DNA from 3 places in the Kitasatospora sp. NPDC093550 genome. Region 2 is predicted to be linked to each of the others. Evidence: riboswitches for the same ligand, from Rfam matches in the RefSeq annotation. Region 2 holds a riboswitch; each other region holds the start of a gene.
The links. Region 2 has a riboswitch for cobalamin ahead of ACIRD3_RS17175 (HoxN/HupN/NixA family nickel/cobalt transporter). Riboswitches for the same ligand answer to the same signal wherever they lie in the genome.
Positions count from the first base shown of each region.

Region 1: it holds a riboswitch for cobalamin, as region 2 does, so the genes downstream of both, ACIRD3_RS21225 (cobalamin biosynthesis protein) here and ACIRD3_RS17175 (HoxN/HupN/NixA family nickel/cobalt transporter) in region 2, are expected to answer to the same signal.
Region 3: it holds a riboswitch for cobalamin, as region 2 does, so the genes downstream of both, metE (5-methyltetrahydropteroyltriglutamate--homocysteine S-methyltransferase) here and ACIRD3_RS17175 (HoxN/HupN/NixA family nickel/cobalt transporter) in region 2, are expected to answer to the same signal.

Region 1 covers NZ_JBIWJF010000012.1:235,120-238,380, reverse strand. The annotation lists gene ACIRD3_RS21235 (alpha/beta hydrolase family protein) at 1-319, opposite strand, end outside; gene ACIRD3_RS21230 (helix-turn-helix domain-containing protein) at 554-1,249, opposite strand; cobalamin riboswitch at 1,456-1,590, shown strand; gene ACIRD3_RS21225 (cobalamin biosynthesis protein) at 1,698-2,720, shown strand; gene ACIRD3_RS21220 (cobyric acid synthase) at 2,717-3,261, shown strand, end outside.
Region 2 covers NZ_JBIWJF010000009.1:210,077-213,337, reverse strand. The annotation lists gene rpsN (30S ribosomal protein S14) at 1-22, opposite strand, end outside; gene rpmB (50S ribosomal protein L28) at 22-258, opposite strand; gene rpmG (50S ribosomal protein L33) at 375-539, shown strand; gene ACIRD3_RS17180 (type B 50S ribosomal protein L31) at 616-864, shown strand; gene ACIRD3_RS17175 (HoxN/HupN/NixA family nickel/cobalt transporter) at 926-2,041, opposite strand; cobalamin riboswitch at 2,073-2,288, opposite strand; gene ACIRD3_RS17170 (ArsR/SmtB family transcription factor) at 2,370-2,753, shown strand; gene ACIRD3_RS17165 (hypothetical protein) at 2,808-3,261, shown strand, end outside.
Region 3 covers NZ_JBIWJF010000010.1:214,551-217,811, forward strand. The annotation lists gene ACIRD3_RS18680 (SDR family oxidoreductase) at 1-518, shown strand, start outside; gene ACIRD3_RS18685 (methyltransferase domain-containing protein) at 523-1,278, shown strand; cobalamin riboswitch at 1,411-1,579, shown strand; gene metE (5-methyltetrahydropteroyltriglutamate--homocysteine S-methyltransferase) at 1,756-3,261, shown strand, end outside.

The sequences.
Region 1 (3,261 bases), on a different contig from region 2:
CGGCGCGGACCAGCCGGCGCGTGACGCCCTGCTCGTCGCTGTGCAGGACCTCCTCGACCACCGCGTGGCCGTCGTCGCCCCACTCGACCGCCCAGCGCCCGGGGCGCAGGCTCCCGGGGCCGCGGGTGAAGGTGACCCGGCCCGCGCCGAGGCTCTTGACCAGGACCGGCCCGGACTCCTGGACGGCGGTGGGCGGACGCACCATCCGCTCGGAGGCCCGGCGGCCGATCACCAGGACGACGGCCCCGGTCCCGACGGCGGCGGCCGCCACGGCGGCGGCGGTTCCCCAGCGCATATCGATCCCCGCTCTGTTGGTCACGGACCGGACGGTGTTCGTGCACCAGTCCACCGGCGCCCCGCCCGCCCGGCCACCGGGCTGGGCCGTCCGGGGCACTCGTGGCGGGGCGGGGCGGGGTCGGGTCGAGAGCGGGCCGGATCGAGGGCGGGGTCGGGCCGGGGGCGGGGGGCTTCGCGGGGCGGGGGGCTTCGCGGGGCGGGGGGCTTCGCGGGGCGGGGGGCTTCGCGGGGCGGGGGGCTTCGCGGGGCGGGGCGGTCAGGGGGTCTCGGCGGCCGTCTCGATGCCGAGGAGGTGCCAGAAGCGGGGGACGAGGTCGTCGGTGGTGGGGGCCTGGGTGGCGCGGGTGCTGCTGCCCCAGTGGGTGGGGACGTGGTGTTCCTGGTGGAGGGTGGCGAGGACGGCGGAGAGCGCCTCGGTGGGGGCGGGGACGATCCGGGCGAGGGCGCGGAGCTGGGGCTGCCAGCGGCCGCCGACGCACTGGCGGAGCAGGCTTTCCAGGGCCTCCTCGTGACCGGTGGCCACGACGAGCTCGGGCAGGCTCAGACCGAGGACCTGGACGAGGGCGGCGGTCTGGTCCTCGTCGCCCTCCCACTGCCCGGTCAGTTCGGCCCGCTGGTAGGCGGCGAGGGTGGTGCCGGTGCGTTCGGCGACGGTGCTCTGCGGGAGTTCGCGGGCGACCCGGTGGTCGCGCAGCAGCACGGGGCGGGTGTCCATCAGCTGGACGGCGGGGCACCAGAGGGCGCGGGCGAGGGCGATGAACTCCGTTTCACCGGGGCGCAGCTGGCCGTTCTCCCAGGCGAGGACGTGGCCGGGCAGCAGCCGGACGCCGTGCGCGGCCATGCCCTCCGCGACCTGTTCGGGGGTCAGGCCGAGGCCTGACCGGTGGGAGCGGGCGGCTGCGGGCGAGAACGGCACCGGGGGCGGGGCGGCGGGGGACTTTCTGCGGCGCATGCCCCCGAACGTAGGCGCGGAGCGGGGCGCGCCCCCACCGACCGAACGCACGAAGCGGCCGGTACCGGGGCGGCGCTCCGCTGGGCGATCCCACAGGCTGTCAGGCGGTCCCGGGCCGCGGCCCCCGTGTGACCAACCCCTCCGTGACCTCGGTTGACTCCCGGTTCGGGCGCGTGATGGGATCCTGAGGCCAATCGGAGGCATGGAGAGGAAGCCGGTGCGAGTCCGGCGCGGTCCCGCCACTGTCACCGGGGAGCACGCTCGGAACTATCGCCACGGCGGGCCGTCGGAAGCCGCTGGAAGGCCCCGGGGGTGCGTCCGACCCGGAAGCCAGGAGACTCTCGCCCCCGTTACGTCGACCCAGGGCGCGGACCCTGAGTGAGGACACGCACGCGATGCAGGCTGCCCCGCCCGGCCGGACCCCGAGCTGCCTTCCGCCGTGCGGCCGATGACCGCCCGTGCGCTGACCCCGCGCCCCTCGATCCTTCCCCCGGCCCGCGCCTCGGCCCGTCCGCCGGCCCGCGCCGCCGCGTTCGCGCTGGGCGCCGTCGCGGGCTACGCCGCCGACGCCCGCTTCGCCGACCCGCGCCGGGGCCACCCGGTGGCGGTCTTCGGCGGCGCCGCGGCCCGGCTGGAGCGCCGGCTGTGGCGTGACCACCGGGCGGCCGGGGCCGGGTACACGGCGCTGTGCGTGGGCGCCGTCGCGGCGGGCGCGCTCGCCCTGGACCGTACGGTGGGCCGGCGCCCGCTGGGCCGGGCGGCGCTGGCCGCGGCCGCGACCTGGACGGTGCTCGGCGGCACCTCGCTGACCCGGGAGGCCCGCACCATCGGCCGCTCGCTGAAGGACGGCGACCTGGCCGCCGCCCGGGAGCGGCTGCCGCACCTGTGCGGACGGGACCCGAGCGCGCTGGACGAACAGCAGATCGCCCGCGCGGTGGTCGAGTCGGTCGCCGAGAACACCGCCGACGCCGTGGTGAACGCGCTGGTCTGGGGCACCCTGGCGGGCACGCCCGGTCTGCTGGCCTTCCGCGCCGTGAACACCCTGGACGCGATGGTGGGTCACCGCTCGCCGCGCCACGCCCGGTTCGGCTGGGCCTCGGCCCGGCTGGACGACGTGGCGGGCTGGCCGGGCGCCCGGCTGACCGCGCTGCTGACCGTCGCCGCCGCCCCGCACCCCCGTACGGCCTGGCGGGTCTGGCGGCGCGACGGCTCCGCGCACCCGAGCCCGAACGCGGGTCAGGCGGAGTCGGCGTTCGCCGGCGCGGTGGGCGTACGGCTGGGCGGCACGCTGCAGTACGGCACGAGGGTGGAGCACCGGCCGGTGCTGGGCGCGGAGCTGCGGCCGGTGACGGTCGACGACATCGAGCGGGCCTGCGCGCTCTCCCGGCGGGTGGGCGCGCTGGCACTGGGTACGACGGTCGCGGGGCATCTGGCGCTCAGGGCGTTCCGCACGAGGAGGGGTGGGGCATGAGCAACGCGCTGCTGGTCGCCGGGACGACCTCGGACGCGGGCAAGAGCGTGGTGACGGCGGGCATCTGCCGCTGGCTGGCCCGCCAGGGCGTGCGGGTCGCGCCGTTCAAGGCGCAGAACATGTCGCTGAACTCCTTCGTCACCGCCGACGGGGCCGAGATCGGCCGCGCCCAGGCGATGCAGGCGCAGGCCGCCCGGGTGGAGCCGGAGGCGGCGATGAACCCGGTGCTGCTGAAGCCCGGCGCGGACGGCCGCAGCCAGGTGGTGCTGCTGGGCAAGCCGGTCGCCGAGGTGGGCGCGCTGGACTACCGCGAGCGCAAGCCCGTCCTGCTGGAGCGCGCGCTGGAGTGCCTGGCCGATCTGCGCCGGCGCTACGAGGTGGTGGTCTGCGAGGGCGCCGGATCGCCCGCCGAGATCAACCTGCGGGACCGGGACATCGCCAACATGGGCCTGGCCACGGCCGCCGGGCTGCCGGTGGTGGTGGTCGGGGACATCGACCGGGGCGGCGTGTTCGCGGCGATGTACGGGACGCTGGCGCTGCT
Region 2 (3,261 bases):
CGATCTTGCTCTGCTTGGCCATCAGACCTTCTCCCCGCGGGCCCGGATGCGGGCGACGGCCGCCTCGATGCCGATCCGGTCGATGGTGCGGATGCCCTTGGCGCTCAGCACGAGCCGGACGTACCGGCCCTCGCCGGGCAGCCAGTAGCGCTTGCGCTGGATGTTGGGGTCGAAGCGGCGGCCGGTGCGGCGGTGCGAGTGCGAGATCGCGTTGCCGAAGCCGGGCCGGCGGCCGGTGAGCCGGCAGTGGGCGGACATGGGTGCTCCCTGGCGTCCGGGAATGGGCAGGACCGGGCTCACGTTACACCAGATGAAAATGACTTCCATTTCAGGTACGGTCTCGAACCGGCACCCCAGGACCCAGGAGGAACCCCGTGGCCCGCAGCGAACTGCGCCCCGTCATCAAGCTCCGCTCCACCGCCGGCACCGGCTTCACGTACGTGACCCGCAAGAACCGCCGCAACGACCCGGACCGGATGGTCCTGCGCAAGTACGACCCGGTCGCGGGCCGGCACGTCGACTTCCGCGAGGAGCGCTGAGCGGCGCACCCCGACCGCACCCGGTACCGGCCGGCACCCCCGGCCCCACCCCCCCGCCCCCGAGAGGAGCCCGTCCATGAAGCCCGGAATCCACCCCGCCTACCGCCCCGTCGTCTTCCGCGACAAGGTCGGCGGCCTCGCCTTCCTCACCCGGTCGACGGTCGGCAGTGACCGCACGGTCGAGTGGGAGGACGGCCGCACCTACCCGGTGATCGACGTCGAGATCTCCTCGGCGAGCCACCCCTTCTACACCGGCCAGTCCCGGGTGCTCGACACCGCGGGCCGGGTCGAGCGCTTCCGCCAGCGCTACGGCGACCAGCACTGAGAACGCCGAACGGCGCCTCCCCGGGTGGGGAGGCGCCGTTCGGCGCGGCCGGGCGCGCGGCTCACGGCTCCCGGGGAGCCCAGCGGTTCTCGACCCGGGCGAGCTTCCAGTACCCGATCGCCAGCGCCCAGACCACCACGAACAGCCCGGCGATCGCGTAGCCGACGTTGTCCAGCGAGATGTCCGCGATCCAGCCGGTCACCGGGTCGGTCAGGTCGAACTTCTCGTGCAGCACCCCGACCAGCTCGATGGTGCCGATGATGAAGGCCACCGCGATCGACAGCCCGGTGATGGTCAGGTTGTAGTACACCTTGCGCACCGGGTTGGAGAAGGCCCACTGGTACGCGAAGTTCATGAACGTCCCGTCCAGGGTGTCGAACAGGCTCATCCCGGCCGCGAACAGCAGCGGCAGGCAGGCGATCGCGTACCAGGGCAGCCCGGAGGCCGCACCCGAACCGGCCATCACCATCAGGGTGACCTCGGTCGCGGTGTCGAAGCCCAGGCCCAGCACCATGCCGACCGGGAACATCTGCCCGGGCCGGGTGATCGAGCGGGTCGCCCGGTTCAGCACCCGGGCCATGAAGCCGCGCGAGTCGAGGTGCGCCTCCAGCTGCGCCTCGTCGTACTGCCCGGCCCGCATCGCCCGGAACACCTTGATGATGCCGAGCAGCGCCGCCAGGTTGAGCGCGCCGATCAGGTAGAGGAACACGCCGGAGGTGGTCGTCCCGATCAGGCCGAGCCACTTGTGGGTGGTCGACTCGTCGTCCATCAGCGTGTCCGCCAGCTGCGCGCCGCCCGCCACCAGGGCCGCCATGAGGACGACCATCGAGGAGTGCCCGAGGGCGAACCAGAAGCCCACCGAGACCGGCCGCTTCCCGTCCGCCATCAGCTTGCGGGTGGTGTTGTCGATCACCGCGATGTGGTCGGCGTCGAAGGCGTGCCGCATGCCGAGGGTGTACGCGGTGATGCCCAGGCCCACCCCGAAGACCTGGGTGCCCACCGCGTACCGTTCGGGCGCCACCAGGAAGACGAGCGTCCCGAAGGCCACCACGTGCATGGCCAGGATCACCCCCATCAGCCCGGCCGTTCGGACGGTGTCCTCGCGCCTCCACTTGAAGCCGGGCAGCACCGACGGCGCCGCCTTCGCGTCGATGGCGGCGGTTTCGGGCAGGGTCATCTGCGGATCACGCTCCAGCACCTCGTGGAATCACTTCGTGAAGTGCCGTGGCCGGTCTCCTGGCTTACGGGGACACCCGTACCCGCCTTCCCGAGCGCGCGAGGCGCCAGTGGCGTCAGGGGTACGGACTCCACTCCCCCGGGTAGCCGGCGGAATGCCCGATCACAGTGGCGAGGGCCGCTCCGGAATCCGGACCCCTGAGGGTCCGTCACCGGTCTTCCCGAACACCACGGCGGGCTACACCGTAGGGGTCCGTCCCGACCCATGCAAGGCTGCGCACCTGCGCAGGTGTCCAGGATCACAGCCCCCCGCCTGCAAGAATGTCCGCATGCATCTCGTACCGGCCGACCGCGCGGGCCACCGCACCATCGACGGGCACCGGGTCTGCGAGGCCATCGCCGCGATCGGCGACACCGCGCACGTCCGGTCCTGGGCCGAGCGGTTCTCCCTGCTCGCCGACCCCGGTCGGCTCTCCCTGCTGCTCGCCCTCCACCGGGCCGGCCCGCTCGCCGTCACCGACCTCGCGGTGGCCACCGGTATGCGCGACCCCGCCGTCTCCCAGGCGCTGCGGCTGCTCCGCACGGCCGGGGTGGTCACCGGCGACAAGGACGGCCGGGTGGTGCGCTACCGGCTCGTGGACGAGGCCATGCGCCCCCTCCTCGACGAGTGCGCCGCCGCCGAGCACCACGAGCCCACCGCTGCGGCGGGCTGACCGACACTCGGCGAACAGCCCTCGGGCCGGTACCCGGATGAGTACGATCATGGCGTGCCGTCCCACCCCCACGCCTGGCCCGCCGACCGCTGGAACACCCGGCCGGTCAAGGCCCGCGTGCTGGCGGTCGCCCGCACCCTCACCTCCGCCACCCGGGTCCTGGACGTCCTCGCCCTGCTGAACCCCGACGGCATCGCCCGCTACTTCACCGTCAACCCCGGCTCCGCCTTCGCCGACCGCGCCCTGGACGACTACCTGCGCGGCCTGCCCGGCTTCACCCTGCTGGACTGGGAGGAAGCCGTCCGGCACCGCTTCGACCTGGCCGTCGCCTGCGCCGTCCACTCCTCCATGCACCGCCTGGACGCCCGACTCGTCGTCCTCCCGCACGGCGCCGGCTACAACCGGCTCGTCACCGAGTCCACCGGCGACACGGTCAGCGCCGCCGGGCTCTCCCGCAACGAACTCACCCACCGCGGCCGGGTGTTCGTCGACGTCCTCGGCCTCTCCC
Region 3 (3,261 bases), on a different contig from region 2:
ACGGCCGGCTGGACCTGCTGTTCAACAACGCGGGCGCCGCCGCCCCGCGCCGACCGATCACCGAGACCCCGTTCGAGGACTGGAACCGGGTGCTGGACACCATCGTCACCGGCGGTTTCCTCTGCGCCCGCGAGGCCTTCCGGGTGATGAGCGCCCAGAGCCCGCAGGGCGGGCGGATCATCAACAACGGTGCGCCCTCGGCGCACGTGCCGCGCCCCCACTCCCTCGCGTACACCGCCGCCAAGCACGCCGTGCTCGGCCTCACCAAGGTGCTCGCCCTGGACGGCCGCCCGTTCGGCATCTCCTGCGGGCAGATCGACGTCGGCAACGTCGCCCCGCTCGACGGCGGCCCGCAGCCGGCCGCGATGCAGGCCGACGGGACGATGGCGGTCGAGGCGACCATCCCGGTGGAGCGCTTCACCGACGCCCTGCTGCTGATGGCCGCGCAGCCGCCGGACACCACCATCCAGTCCCTCGTGGTGCTGCCCGCCACCATGCCGTTCGTCGGGAGGGGATGACCGCGTGCTGGTCAGCGCACGCTCCTTCGCCGAGTACCGGGCGATGTTCGCACTCACCGATCGGGACCTGGAGCAACGCGTCCTGGACTGCCCGGGCGGCGCCGCGAGCTTCGTCGCCGAGGCCGGGCGCCGGGGCGTCGACGCCGTCGCGGTCGACCGCCAGTACGCCCACCAACGCGAGGAGTTGGGCCTGCTGGTGGAACGCGAGACGGCCTTCAAGCGCGAGCTGCTGGTCGAGGAGACGGCGGACCGCATCTGGTCGTGGTACGCCGACGTGGACGACCTGGTCCGCCAGTGGACCGCCAACGCCCGGGAGTTCCGCGCCGACATCGCGGCCCGCCCGGACCGCTACGTGGCCGGCTCGCTGCCCGAACTCCCCTTCCCCGACGACTCCTTCGACCTGGTGCTCAGCTCGCACCTGCTGTTCTCGTACGGCAACCGGCTGGACGAGGAGTTCCACCGGGCGGCACTGCTGGAGCTGGCCCGGGTGGCGCGCCGGGAGGTCCGGCTGTTCCCGCTGACGGTGTACGACACCGGCCTCCGCTACCGGGGGCTGGAGCGACTGCGCGGGGAACTGGCCGGGCTCGGGGTGCCGAGCCGGGTGGAGCGGGTGGCGTACGAGTTCCGGCCGGGGGAGCGCGAGATGCTGGTGCTCTCCTGTGCCGACCACCGCGGCCGACGGGCCCCGGCGGACGTGCGGGCGGCGGTGGCCGAGGACCGGGTGCGGTGGCGGCACCGGGAGGCGCCGTACGGGAGTTGACGGCAACGCGGTGCCCAGGGGCCCGCCGTCTCACCCCGTGGACGCCGTCCGTGGATTCCGCTCGAACCCGCGCGGTTTGCCCCTAAGCTGGCGGTGCAGCTGGTTCGCCCCGTCCGCCAGGCGGGGCGTCGCAAGAGGGAACCCGGTGACGCCTTTCGGTTCGGCCAGTCCGGGACTGCCCCGCAGCGGTGAGCGGGAACGACCGCCGTCATACGCACTGGGCCCGCGAGGGCCTGGGAAGCGACGGCCAGTAGGTGTCCGCCCTCGACGAGGGCGGGCGTGCCCGCGAGTCCGAAGACCTGCCACTGCCCGTGCGCGACCGTTCGCGCGCGGCCAACCGGTGACCTCGTGGGCGGGTCGGCGCACATACCAGGCGGAGCCGCGCCCGACCGCGCGCACCCGTCCGGTCCGTGACCCCTTCGCGCCCTCCTCCCGTCGCCGGTCCCAGGAGGAATCAGACTCGCGAAGGAGAGTCCCTTGACAGCGAAGTCCACAGCCGCGGCGAGCGTGGCCACCGCGTACGGCTACCCCCGGCAGGGCCGCCACCGGGAACTGAAGAAGGCGGTCGAGGGGTACTGGAAGGGCGCCGTCACGGCCGGGGCGCTGCTGGCCACCGCCGCCGGACTGCGCCGGGAGAACTGGGCGCAGCTCGCCGCAGCGGGCGTCCGGGAGGTCCCCACCGGTGACTTCTCGCTCTACGACCACGTGCTGGACACCACCGTGGCCGTCGGCGCGATCCCGCCCCGGCACCGCGCCGAGGTCGAGGCCGACGCCCTGGCCGGGTACTTCGCCATGGCGCGCGGCACCCAGGAGGTCGCGCCGCTGGAGATGACCAAGTGGTTCGACACCAACTACCACTACCTCGTCCCCGAGCTGGGTCCGGACACCACCTTCCGCGCCGACCCGGCCAAGGCGGTCGGCGAACTCGAGGAGGCCCTCGCCCTCGGGCACACCGCCCGCCCGGTACTGGTCGGCCCCGTCACCTACCTGCTGCTCGCCAAGCCCGCGCCCGGTGTCGCCCAGGACTTCCAGCCGATCACCCTGCTGGACCGGCTGCTCCCGGTGTACGCGCGGCTGCTGGCGGAGCTGAAGGCCGCCGGCGCCGCCTGGGTGCAGCTGGACGAGCCCGCCCTGGCGCAGGACCGCACCCCGGCCGAACTCAACGCCGCCGCCCGCGCCTACCGGGACCTCGGCGCCCGCACCGACCGGCCGAAGCTCCTGGTCGCGAGCTACTTCGACCGGCTCGGGGAGGCCCTGCCGGTGCTCGCCAAGGCCCCGGTCGAGGGCCTGGCGCTGGACTTCACCGGCCCGGCCGCCGGCAACCTGGACGACCTCGCCGCCGTCGGCGGCCTGCCCGGCAAGCGCCTGGTGGCCGGGGTGGTCGACGGGCGCAACATCTGGATCAACGACCTGGAGAAGTCGCTCGCCACCCTGGCGACCCTGCTCGGCCTCGCCGAGCGGGTCGACGTCGCGCCCTCCTGCTCCCTGCTGCACGTGCCGCTCGACGCCGCCGCCGAGCGCGACGTCGACCCGCAGATCGCCCGCTGGCTCGCCTTCGCCCGGCAGAAGGCCGCCGAGACGGCGCTGCTGGCCCGCGGCCTGCGCGAGGGCACCGGCGCGATCACCGCCGAACTCGCCGCCAACCGGGCCGACCTGGCCTCCCGCGCCAACTCGCCGATCACCCGCGATCCGGCGGTGCGCGCCCGCGCCGCCGCCGTGACCGCGGCGGACGCCCGCCGCGCCCAGGCCTACCCGCAGCGCGCCGAGGCCCAGCGGGCCCGGCTCGGGCTGCCGCTGCTGCCGACCACCACCATCGGCTCCTTCCCGCAGACCGCCGAACTCCGGCTCGCCCGAGCCGATGTGGCGGCCGGCCGGATCGACGCCGACGCCTACCGCGAGCGCATCGAGGCCGAGGTCCGCGAGGTGGTCGCCTTCCAGGAGAAGGCCGGCCTGGACGTCCTGGTGCACGGCGAACCCGAGCGC